2 regions of the Pseudomonas sp. NPDC087598 genome follow, and region 1 is predicted to be linked to the other one. Evidence: riboswitches for the same ligand, from Rfam matches in the RefSeq annotation. Region 1 holds a riboswitch; the other holds the start of a gene.

Evidence for each region. Region 1 has a riboswitch for manganese ahead of mntP (manganese efflux pump MntP). Riboswitches for the same ligand answer to the same signal wherever they lie in the genome.
Region 2: linked by a shared signal. The riboswitch ahead of ACIOWE_RS26155 (TMEM165/GDT1 family protein) and the one ahead of mntP (manganese efflux pump MntP) in region 1 are both predicted to bind manganese.

What each region holds. Positions count from the first base shown of each region.
Region 1 covers NZ_JBIUWQ010000007.1:4,906-10,227, reverse strand. Annotated here, with positions in the region: gene ACIOWE_RS05960 (thiamine pyrophosphate-requiring protein) at 1-718, shown strand, start outside; gene ACIOWE_RS05955 (DUF72 domain-containing protein) at 841-1,590, shown strand; partial or broken gene ACIOWE_RS05950 (short-chain dehydrogenase) at 1,550-1,660, opposite strand; gene mntP (manganese efflux pump MntP) at 1,683-2,246, opposite strand; yybP-ykoY riboswitch at 2,251-2,423, opposite strand; gene ACIOWE_RS05940 (ATP-binding protein) at 2,637-4,016, opposite strand; gene ACIOWE_RS05935 (response regulator) at 4,013-4,675, opposite strand; gene ACIOWE_RS05930 (PepSY domain-containing protein) at 4,846-5,112, shown strand; gene ACIOWE_RS05925 (cytochrome b/b6 domain-containing protein) at 5,112-5,322, shown strand, end outside.
Region 2 covers NZ_JBIUWQ010000069.1:2,194-7,515, forward strand. Annotated here, with positions in the region: partial or broken gene ACIOWE_RS26145 (HAMP domain-containing protein) at 1-137, opposite strand, end outside; gene ACIOWE_RS26150 (M48 family metallopeptidase) at 341-1,159, shown strand; gene ACIOWE_RS26155 (TMEM165/GDT1 family protein) at 1,282-1,866, opposite strand; yybP-ykoY riboswitch at 1,956-2,078, opposite strand; gene ACIOWE_RS26160 (methyltransferase) at 2,130-3,128, opposite strand; gene ACIOWE_RS26165 (2-hydroxyacid dehydrogenase) at 3,161-4,126, opposite strand; gene ACIOWE_RS26170 (LysE family translocator) at 4,427-5,056, shown strand; gene ACIOWE_RS26175 (AraC family transcriptional regulator) at 5,183-5,322, opposite strand, start outside.

The sequences.
Region 1 (5,322 bases):
ACGCGCCATGGCCAAGGCAAACCCAATCAACCCACAACGGGTGGTGTATGAGCTGTCACCGCGCCTGCCGGATGCGGCGATCATCACCAGCGATTCGGGCTCGTGCGCCAACTGGTACGCCCGCGACCTGAAAATCCGCCGTGGCATGCAGTGCTCATTGTCCGGCGGCCTGGCCTCGATGGGCGCCGCAGTACCTTATGCGATTGCGGCGAAATTCGCCTACCCCGAGCGTTCGGTGATTGCCTTGGTGGGCGATGGCGCCATGCAAATGAACAACATGGCCGAACTGATCACCGTCGCCAAATACTGGCGCCAGTGGCAAAGCCCGAAATGGATCTGCGCGGTGTTCAACAACGAAGATCTCAATCAGGTCACCTGGGAGCAGCGGGTGATGGAGGGTGATCCCAAGTTCGAAGCGTCGCAGAGCATCCCGGACGTGCCGTATCACCTGTTCGCCATTTCCATCGGCCTGAAGGGTATTTTCGTCGACCGCGAAGAAGACGTCGCGGCTGCCTGGGAGCAGGCACTGGCCTCGGACGTACCGGTGCTGATCGAATTCAAGACCGACCCGAACGTGCCGCCACTGCCGCCGCACATCAAGCTCGAACAGGCTAAGAAATTCGCCACGACGTTGCTCAAGGGCGATCCGGATGAGGCCGGCATCATCGTCCAGGCCGCCAAGCAAGTGCTCAGCTCCGTACTGCCCGGCAAAAAATAACCCTGTAGGTTTCTCGCCAACCGTGTAGGAGCTGCCGCAGGCTGCGATCTTTTGATCTTGAAAAAACAACATCAAAAGATCGCAGCCTGCGGCAGCTCCTACATTGCAATGGAGGCAGACAATTGATTTTCATCGGTTGTGCAGGTTGGAGTCTTGCGCGTGAGCATTGGCCGGTATTCCCGGCTGACGGCACGCATTTGCAGCGTTATGCCACGCAGTTCAACAGCGTCGAAATCAACAGCTCGTTCTATCGCCCGCATCGCCGACAAACCTACGAACGCTGGGCAGATTCGGTGCCGGACGGTTTTGCTTTTTCAGTGAAGATGCCCAAACACATCACCCATGAACGGCGCCTTGCCGGCAGTGAGGCGACGGTGGATGAATTCCTTGGGCAGTGCAGCGGATTAGGCGATCGCCTGGGCTGCCTGCTGGTGCAGTTACCGCCGTCGCTGGCGTTTGATGCCGCTGTTGCCGAAGGTTTTTTCAGCGCATTGCGCCAGCGTTTCGCCGGGCCAGTGGTGCTGGAACCGCGACATGAGTCGTGGGTCAGCGCCGAGCCGCTATTGATCAAGTATCAAGTCAGTCAAGCGGCGGTTGACCCCTCACGTATCAGCAATGACGCTTCACCGAGAGGCTGGCAGGGCACGAAATATTGGCGCTTGCACGGTTCGCCGCGCATCTACCACAGCGCCTACGATTTGCCCTACCTGCAACAACTCGCGCAAGCGTTGCAGGTCGCGACAGAGCAGGGCGTCGCCACTTGGTGCATTTTCGACAACACCGCCAGCGGCGCCGCGATCGGCAACGCGTTGAGCCTGGCAAAAGAGCTGGTTATTGCGACGCCAGATCGCCGTACCAGTACGCCGCTGTAACGCCGCCATCCATCAGGAAATCGCTGCCTGTCACAGGCCCCGATTCATGAATCAACTCAGCCGAGACCGAGCTAGCCAAGGCTCGCGCTGAGTCAGACCGACAGATGCTCATACAGAATCGTCGCACCGACGATCATCAACACCACGCCACCGACGATTTCCGCACGTTTGCCGACCACCGCACCCAGCACGCGGCCGAGCATCACGCCAATGGTCACCATGGTCATGGTTGCCATACCAATCGCGGCGGCCGCCACCCAGATGTTGACGTCGACAAACGCCAGGCCCACGCCAACGGCAAGTGCATCGATGCTGGTGGCAAACGCGGTGACGGCGAGAATCAGAAATGAGTGCTGGCCGGGTTTTTCCTCTTCCTCATCTTCATGCTTCAGACCGTTGTAGATCATGTGCAGACCGAGGATCACCAGCAAGGTGAATGCGATCCAGTGATCCCATTCGGCAACCCAGCGCGTGGCGGCCTGGCCGATAAGCCAGCCGATGATGGGGGTGATGGCTTCGATGACACCGAAGATCAGACCGGTGCGCAGGGCTTCGCTCAGACGTGGTTTGTGCAGGCTGGAGCCTTTGCCGATGGCGGCGGCGAACGCATCCGTGGACATTGCAAGGGCGAGGAATATGAGGGAAACAGGATTCACGGCAACACTTCCAGTCGGGCTATGAGTCAACGACACAACCACACGCCCGACTTTAGGCATGGATGTGTCGTCGGTCTCACCAACCAAAAGGTGTTCGTACCACGGCAGGTTGCCGAGAATGTTGATACGAACGCTTCCGAGTGACTCGGAAACAGGCTACTCCCCAACGAGGACGGCGATCTTAAGCGGACAGAAATGAAAATTTTGTCAAAACACCCTGAATTGAAAAATCAGGTCAAAAGAGGCTTGCTTGAGTTGATATCTGCCTGTGATTAACTGTGGCGAGGGAGCTTGCTCCCGCTGGACTGCGCAGCAGGCCCCGCTTTTTTATGAAGAGCGAGGGCCGCTTCGCGACCCAGCGGGAGCAAGCTCCCTCGCCACAGGCCAGACTTAATTGCTTGGCAGGGTCTGATTAATCCGCAGCTCCGCACACAAGCCACCTTCCGGCAGGTTGTACAGCTTTAGCGTGCTACCGATCTTGCTGACGATCATCTGCACAATCGCCAACCCGAGCCCGGCGCCATTGGCGTGGCCGTGGCTGTAAAAGCGCTCGAACAGTCGTGCGTAATCCTCTTCATTGATCCCGGGGCCGGCATCTTCGACGCTGATGTGCACGGCGCCGGATGCTTGTGGCTGCACCTGGACCCGCACCTCGCTGCCCGGCGGGGCGAAGTTCAGCGCATTGGTCAGCAGGTTTTGCAAGGCGATCGCCAGTGCAACGGGGTCGGTTTCCACCGGGCAGTGGTGGTCGCTGTCGAGGATCAGTTCGACGTTTTTTTCCAGTGCCAACGGGGTCAGTTCCGCCAGTTCCTCGCGCACCAGTGCAGTCAATTCCACCGGGTAGTTTTGCGGATGGGCCAGACGCGGTTCGATCCGCGCCATAGTCAGTAGCTGACTGGCAATACGCGTGGCGCGGTCGACGCCGCTGAGGAGAAACTCCAGCGCCTCTTCACGTTGTTGCGGCGTGCCGGCCAGTTGCGCGTTTTGCGCGTGGATTCGCAGAATGGCCAACGGTGTACGCAGTTCATGAGCGGCATCGGCAATGAAACGCCGCTCGCGGGCCAGCAGATTGTCGATCTGCTGCAACAGCCGGTTGAGCGCCGTTTGCATCGGTTCAAGATCGTGGGGCAGGGGGCTGAGGTTAAGCGGTTTCAGGGTTTCGGTGTCGCGCCCGCGAATGCTCTGCGCCATGGCGCGCAGCGGTTGCAGGCCCCAGCCGATGGTCAGCCAGATCAACACGGCCAGCAGCGGCACACCGATCACGCTGGGCCACACGGTATGGCCGACGATGCGCTCGATCAGGTCCTGACGAATGTCATCACGCTCACCGACCCAGATCAGCAGGCCTTGCCGGCTATCCTTGAGCAGGAAGGCGCACCAGTCGCGGCCGTTTTCCATCAAGTCGTGAGAGCCGAGGGTCGTCGGCGGCGCTGCCAGTTCCGGAGCCTCGGCCGAGCGCATCAGCAACTGGCCGTCGCTGCGCCAGACCTGAAACGTCAAGCGCGTTTCATACGGATGTGCGGCCTCGCCATCGCCGACCCGGCTCATGGCTTCGTCGAACGCCTGATGCAGCCGGTCCCAGTCGTTGTCCCCCGGCGCACGTTGCGCGAGGACACCCTGCAACAGACGCGCACTTTGCGCGAGTTGCGCGTCATAGACCTCCTCGATTTCATGGTGACTGTCGCGCAGCACCAGCCAACTGATCAGCACATCGCCGATCAGTACCAGAATCAACACCGGCACCAGTATGCGTGCGCGTATGGAAATCATGGCTTGAGCTCCACGACATAACCAACGCCGCGTACCGTGCGGATCAGCTCATTGGAAAGTTTCTTGCGCAGGTTATGGATCAACACTTCGAGGGTGTTGCTTTCGACCCGTTCCTGCCAACCGTAAAGCGCCCGCGACAAGCGTTCGCGGGTGACGACTTTGCCGGGGCGAACCATCAGTTGATGCAGCAGTTGGTACTCCATCGGCGTCACCACCACGTCGTCGCCGTGCCAGGTCACTTGCTGGCTGACCGGATCAAGGCAAACGCCGGCGTGTTCCAGCAACGGTTGCGCACGGCCCTGGCTGCGCCGCAACAAGGCACGGATGCGAGCCTTCAATTCGTCGACATCGAACGGCTTGATCAAGTAGTCATCGGCACCGGCATCCAGCCCGGCAATACGCTCGGCGGTGCCGTCGCGGGCGGTAAGGATCAACACCGGCAGATCCTGCTGTTCGCCACGCAATTGTTGCAGCAGCGCCAGACCGTCGAGCCGTGGCAGACCGAGATCGAGCAACAGCAGGTCAAAACTTTCGCTGCGCAAGGCATGCAAGGCGCTGACCCCGTCCTGCAACCAGTCGAGGGTGTAGCCTTCGTTGCTCAATGCAACGCGGATGCCTTGCCCGAGGGCACGATCATCTTCGACCAGAAGTAGACGCATGGACGGTTCTCGCTGGGAAACAGGACGTTTGATCGGCGGCATCATGCCGCTGCGCAGCGAGTCGTGGCAGTCGAGCCGACGGGAAAGATGTAACGACTCATTGCCAACTAAGCTTTCGCTAAGGTTGCTTTTGCACAGTGAGGCCTTCCTCATCGAGCGAGAGTGTTTCCATGCGCAAACTTCTGCTGTTGTCCCTGATTGTCGCCAGCCCGTTGGCCATTGCCGGCCCGCAATGCACCACTGCTGAACGTTCGCAATGGCAAGACCAGAAGGCGTTTCAGGAAAACCTGAAAAGTCAGGGCTACGAAATCAGCAAATTCAAAGTCACCGACGGCAATTGCTACGAGATCTACGGTTTCGACAAGGACAAGCGCAAGGTCGAGATCTACCACGATCCGGTCAGCGGTAAAGCGGTCAAGACCGAGATCAAGGGCTGATGCCGAGCGCGTCCCTGCGCCTGTGGGATCCCGTAGTGCGGCTGTTTCATCTGTCCATCGCAGGCGTCTTTGTCGGCAATTACTTCTTCAATGAGGCCGGCGACGACTGGCATGTCTGGCTCGGCTATTACGCCGTTGGCTGGCTGCTGGTGCGACTGGTGTGGGGATTCGTCGGGCCACGCAGTGCGCGCTGGGCTGACTTCTGGCCGA
Region 2 (5,322 bases), on a different contig from region 1:
ACCAGCGCGGCGACCACGCTGAGAACGATGGCGCCAGCCAGGGCGGCGACGGAAAACTGAATCGACTTGAACTTCATGGGAGCTCCGCACGCAAGAGGACGTCTGCGCTGTTGTATCGGCAGCAGGCATTGGGCCATGAGTGCGAACAGTTGCCATTGAACGCCAATGTCGCAAATGGATCAGTGTGCGACGCAGTGGCAGAGGGCCTGGCGCTCGGTATGAATCTTTTACGACAGCAGCGGTGGGAAGCGTCTGAAAGTCGCTGCAATACGTCCGTTGTATCTGGCGCCGATACAATTACCCGCCTAGGATACGCGGCAGGTTTTCAGGGAGCTTTTGAATGAACAAGACATTGGTTGTAAGTGCACTGAGCGCAGCGCTGTTGCTGGCCGGTTGTCAGTCGGTCAACACCACCAGCGGCGGCGCCGTCGGTGTCGAGCGCAAGCAGTACATGTTCAGCATGCTGTCCTCGCAAGAGGTCGACCAGATGTATGCCCAGTCGTATCAGAAGACCGTTGGCGAGGCGTCCGGCAAGGGCGTGCTGGACAAGACCAGCAGCGATGCCAAACGGGTTCAGGCAATTGCCGACCGGTTGATCGCCCAAGCGCCGAATTTCCGCCCGGATGCGGCGCAGTGGAAGTGGGAAGTCAATCTGATCAAGAGCGACGAACTCAACGCCAACTGCGGTCCTGGCGGCAAGATCATTTTCTACACCGGGCTGATCGACAGCCTGAAACTCACCGACGATGAAATCGCCGCGGTGATGGGCCATGAAATCGCCCACGCCTTGCGCGAGCACGGTCGTGAAGCGATGTCCAAGGCTTACGGTATCGAGATGGCCAAGCAGGGCGCGGGTGCGTTGCTCGGTCTGGGGCAGGACAGTCTGGCGCTGGCCGACACCGTGGCCAACTACGGCATGACACTGCCGAACAGCCGTGCCAATGAAAACGAAGCTGACCTGATCGGTCTGGAACTGGCTGCTCGCGCCGGGTACAACCCGAACGCGGCGATCACGCTGTGGAACAAGATGAGCAAGGCTTCGGAAGGTTCGCCGCCTGAGTTCATGAGCACTCACCCGGCATCGACCAGCCGGATCGCCTCATTGCAGGCAGCGATTCCGAAGGTCATGCCGCTGTACGAAAAAGCTCCGAAGTCCTGATGGGTTTCAGAGCTGCTGATGGCCCCTTCGCGAGCAGGCTCGCTCCCACCTTTGGAATGCATTCCACTGTGGGAGCGAGCCTGCTCGCGAAGAACGATAACTCGGTCTACCGACTTACGCCGTTAAACCCAGCCACTGCTCTGCATCGCCTTGTACACCGCAGCGATCGCCAGAATCAGGAATGCCGAAGCCGCCAGGCGACGGATCAAGGTCAGCGGCAATTTGTCCGCGGCAAAGTTACCCGCTAACACCACCGGCACGTTGGCAATCAACATGCCCGCCGTCGTACCGATAATCACCAGCCAGAGTTCCGGGTATTGCGCGGCGAGCATCACTGTCGCGACCTGTGTCTTGTCACCCATTTCAGCCAGGAAGAACGCAATCAGCGTGGTCAGGAACGGCCCGAATTTGCGTGCGGTGCTGGTTTCATCGTCGTCCATCTTGTCTGGCACCAGCGTCCACAACGCCGTGGCCGTGAAGCTCGCGGCGAGAATCCAGTGCAGAACGGAGTCTGAGAAGAAGCTGCCGAACCAGGCGCCGACCGCACCGGCTGCTGCGTGGTTGGCCAGGGTCGCGGCGACAATACCGGCAATGATCGGCCAGGGTTTGCGGAAGCGAGCGGCGAGAATCAGCGCGAGCAGTTGCGTCTTGTCGCCGATTTCGGCCAAGGCAACGATTGCGGTGGGAACGAGTAACGAGTCCAGCATCAGGATTTTCCTAAGGGGCGGGTCGACACGGCTATGACACGTACAGCCTTCCCGCCCCGGGTAAGGTGTGCGTGTCATAGGTCTTGTCAAACCCAGCGATCCGTCTGGTGCGGACGCTTGGGTCGCATACGCCATGATCTGAGGATCAAGTATGTTGACGTATGCCGGACGAGCATAGCGCTCGTGGGAGACTACTCCCCTAGGACGGAGCGGATTCTGCCTAGGCAAATCCGATAGAGCAAGCCTCTTTTTGAAAACAAACCTCAGCCACGCTTGGCCCGGTAAATCCGGAAACCGTTGCCTTCAGCCTTGATCGCACAGACCCCGAGATGCTCTTCGATCAGCGGTTGATACTTCAGGAAACTGTTCGCCACCAAGCGTAGTTCGCCACCGTTTTTCAGATGTTTAGCCGCTTTTCGCAGCAAGTTCTCGGTTGCGAAATAATCGGTGTGCACGCCGACATGGAATGGCGGGTTGCTCAGAATGGCGCTCAAGCCCATCGGCGCCGCATCGATTCCGTCACCGGTCAGTACGTCGGCTTCCAGACCGTTGGCAGCCAATGTCAGACGGCTGCTGGCGGCGGCGAATGCGTCGACATCGAGCAACGTGACTTGATTGTGCGGGTAGCGACGTTTGACCGCCGCGCCCAACACCCCGGCGCCACAGCCGAAGTCGAGCAGATGACCGCTCGGCAGTTTGTCCAGATGCTCCAGCAGCAGCGCACTGCCGCGATCCAGTCGGCCGTGGCTGAACACCCCCGGCAGGCTGATGACTTTCAGCGCACCTTCAGCCAGTGGCAGCTCATAAGTCTGCGCCAGACTGTCCAGCGATTTCGCTTCAGGCGCATTGGCTACTGTGACTTGCCACAGTTGGCAGTGGCGTGCGCTGTCGAGCTTGCGTGGCTTGCCGAACGGGTTGAGCTGCTTGGATGCGCCTTCGATGCCGCTGCGTTTTTCTCCGACCAGAAACACTTCGCGTCCGGCCAGACGCGCAGCCACCGCGTTGAGGATGTAATCGGTCAGGTCCTTGGATTTGGGCAAAAACACCACGGCGCTGTCGAACTCGCGCTCTGGAATGTTCACGCCAAAATGGCTGCGACCTTCGAAACGCGCATCGAGGGCGACTTGATCGCCTGCGTGCCAGCACCAACCGAAGGCGTTGGGCAGGCGCCCGAGCAAATCATCGGCGGGCAAACCGGCCAGCAACAACGAACCCTGGAATAACTCGGCCTGACGAAGCAGTACTTCACTGCGCGGATCCATAACTGCTCCTCAAAAAAAAGTGCCGCAGTTTATCAACTGACGACCCGCAGCGCCTTACCGCTGAAGAACGCCTGGGCGTTTTCGGTCAATTGACCGACGATACGTTGCCGCGCTTCAACACTGCCCCAAGCGTTGTGCGGGGTGACAATGAGGCGCGGGATGTCGGCGGCCAGCAGCGGATTGCCCTGGGTGGGTGGCTCGACGCTGAGCACATCGGTGGCGGCGCCGCCGAGATGGCCGCCGCGCAGGGCATCGGCCAGCGCCTGTTCGTCGATCAATCCGCCCCGGGCAGTGTTGACCACGAACGCTCCGGGTTTCATCGAGGCCAGTTCGCGGGCGCCGATGAAGTGACGGGTGTGTTCGTTGAGCGGGCAGTGCAGAGTCAGGGCATCGATCTGCGGCAGCAGTTGATCCAGCGGCAGACGATCCGCTCGGGCCGGACGCCCCGGAATCTGGCCGAGTAATACGCGCATGCCGAACGCTTCAGCCAAGCGTGCGACGGCGCCGCCGAGCTCGCCATGACCGAGCAGACCGAGGGTTTTGCCTTCGAGTTCGACAATCGGGTAATCGAGCAGGCAGAACTGTTTCGCCTGCTGCCAGCGACCTTCGCCGACGGCTTTCTGGTAGTCGGCCAAGCGGGTTGCGAGGTTGAGCAGCAGCATGATCGTGTGTTGCGCCACCGATGGCGTGCCGTAACCCTGGCAGTTGCACACCGTGATGCCGTGGGCGCGGGCGGCCGCGAGGTCGACGTTGTTGGTGCCGGTGGCGGTGATCAGGATCAGCTTCAAGTCCGGGTTGGCAGCCATCGCAGCGGCGTCGATCAGGATCTTGTTGGAGATCGCAACGGTTGCGCCGTGCAGGCGTTCGGTGACTTGTTCTGGCAAGGTCTGGGCGAACAGTTGCAGGTCGCTGAAGCAGGCGCGCAACGGGCTGAGGTCAAGATCGCCAAGATCCAGCGAAGGGTGATCGAGGAATACGGCGCGGCGCGGGTTCGTCATCAACTGTACCTTTTGTGCTTTGAACGGAAGGCGTAATCTGCCGAGCCTACCAGATGAAACAAAACGTTACGTGCTGGTCGAACTCCACCGATATGTTGCAGGTGAGTGCAGACTCTGTGGCGAGGGAGCTTGCTCCCGCTGGAGGGCGAAGCCGTCCCAATCAGGACGCTCGAGTTTTTTCAGAAGTACTGCGACATCCGGTTTTACGACTGCTGCGCAGCCGAGCGGGAGCAAGCTCCCTCGCCACAAATGGGTGGTGGCCGCAGATTCAATGTTTATCCCGAAATTGTAGGAGCCCCCATGTACTGGACCGAGTTCTTGACCGTTGCACTGATCCACCTGCTGGCCGTCGCCAGCCCCGGCCCGGACTTTGCCGTGGTGGTACGCGAAAGCGTGACCCACGGTCGCCGCGCCGGCACCTGGACGGCGCTGGGTGTCGGCACGGCGATTTTCCTGCATGTGGGTTATTCGCTGCTGGGCATCGGCCTGATCGTGTCGCAGTCGATCGTGCTGTTCAACGCCTTGAAATGGGCGGCTGCGGCTTACTTGCTGTACATCGGCTTCAAGGCGCTGCGCGCGCAACCGGCAAAAACCGTCACCGATGACCTGCACAAGGAAGCGGGTGTGCGCACTGCGCGCGGCGCCTTCACTTCGGGTTTCGTCACCAACGGTCTGAACCCGAAAGCCACGCTGTTCTTCCTGTCACTGTTCACCGTGGTGATCAACCCGCATACGCCACTGGCGATTCAGGCGGGTTACGGGGTTTATCTGGCGGTCGCCACCGCATTCTGGTTCTGCCTGGTGGCGATGCTGTTCAGCCAGCAACGCGTACGCGCCGGTTTTGCCCGCATGGGTCACTGGTTCGACCGCACCATGGGCGCGGTGCTGATCGCTCTCGGCGTGAAAATAGCGTTCACCGAGATGCATTGAGAAAACACCGCGAACAACCTGTGGGAGCGAGCCTGCTCGCGAAGGCGTCGTGTCAGTCGATATCGTTAGCGGCTGAATTACCGCCTTCGCGAGCAGGCTCGCTCCCACAAGGTATTGGGGTGATTCCTAAAGGAGTTCGCTGAGCTTGCTGAGGGTATTGAGATACTCGCGGGGATTCTCCCCCAGCAAGCGGCGAAACATTGCGCTGAACGCCCGCGCACTGCCGTAACCCAAGTCCCGCGCCACGCTTTGCACGCTGTCCCCGG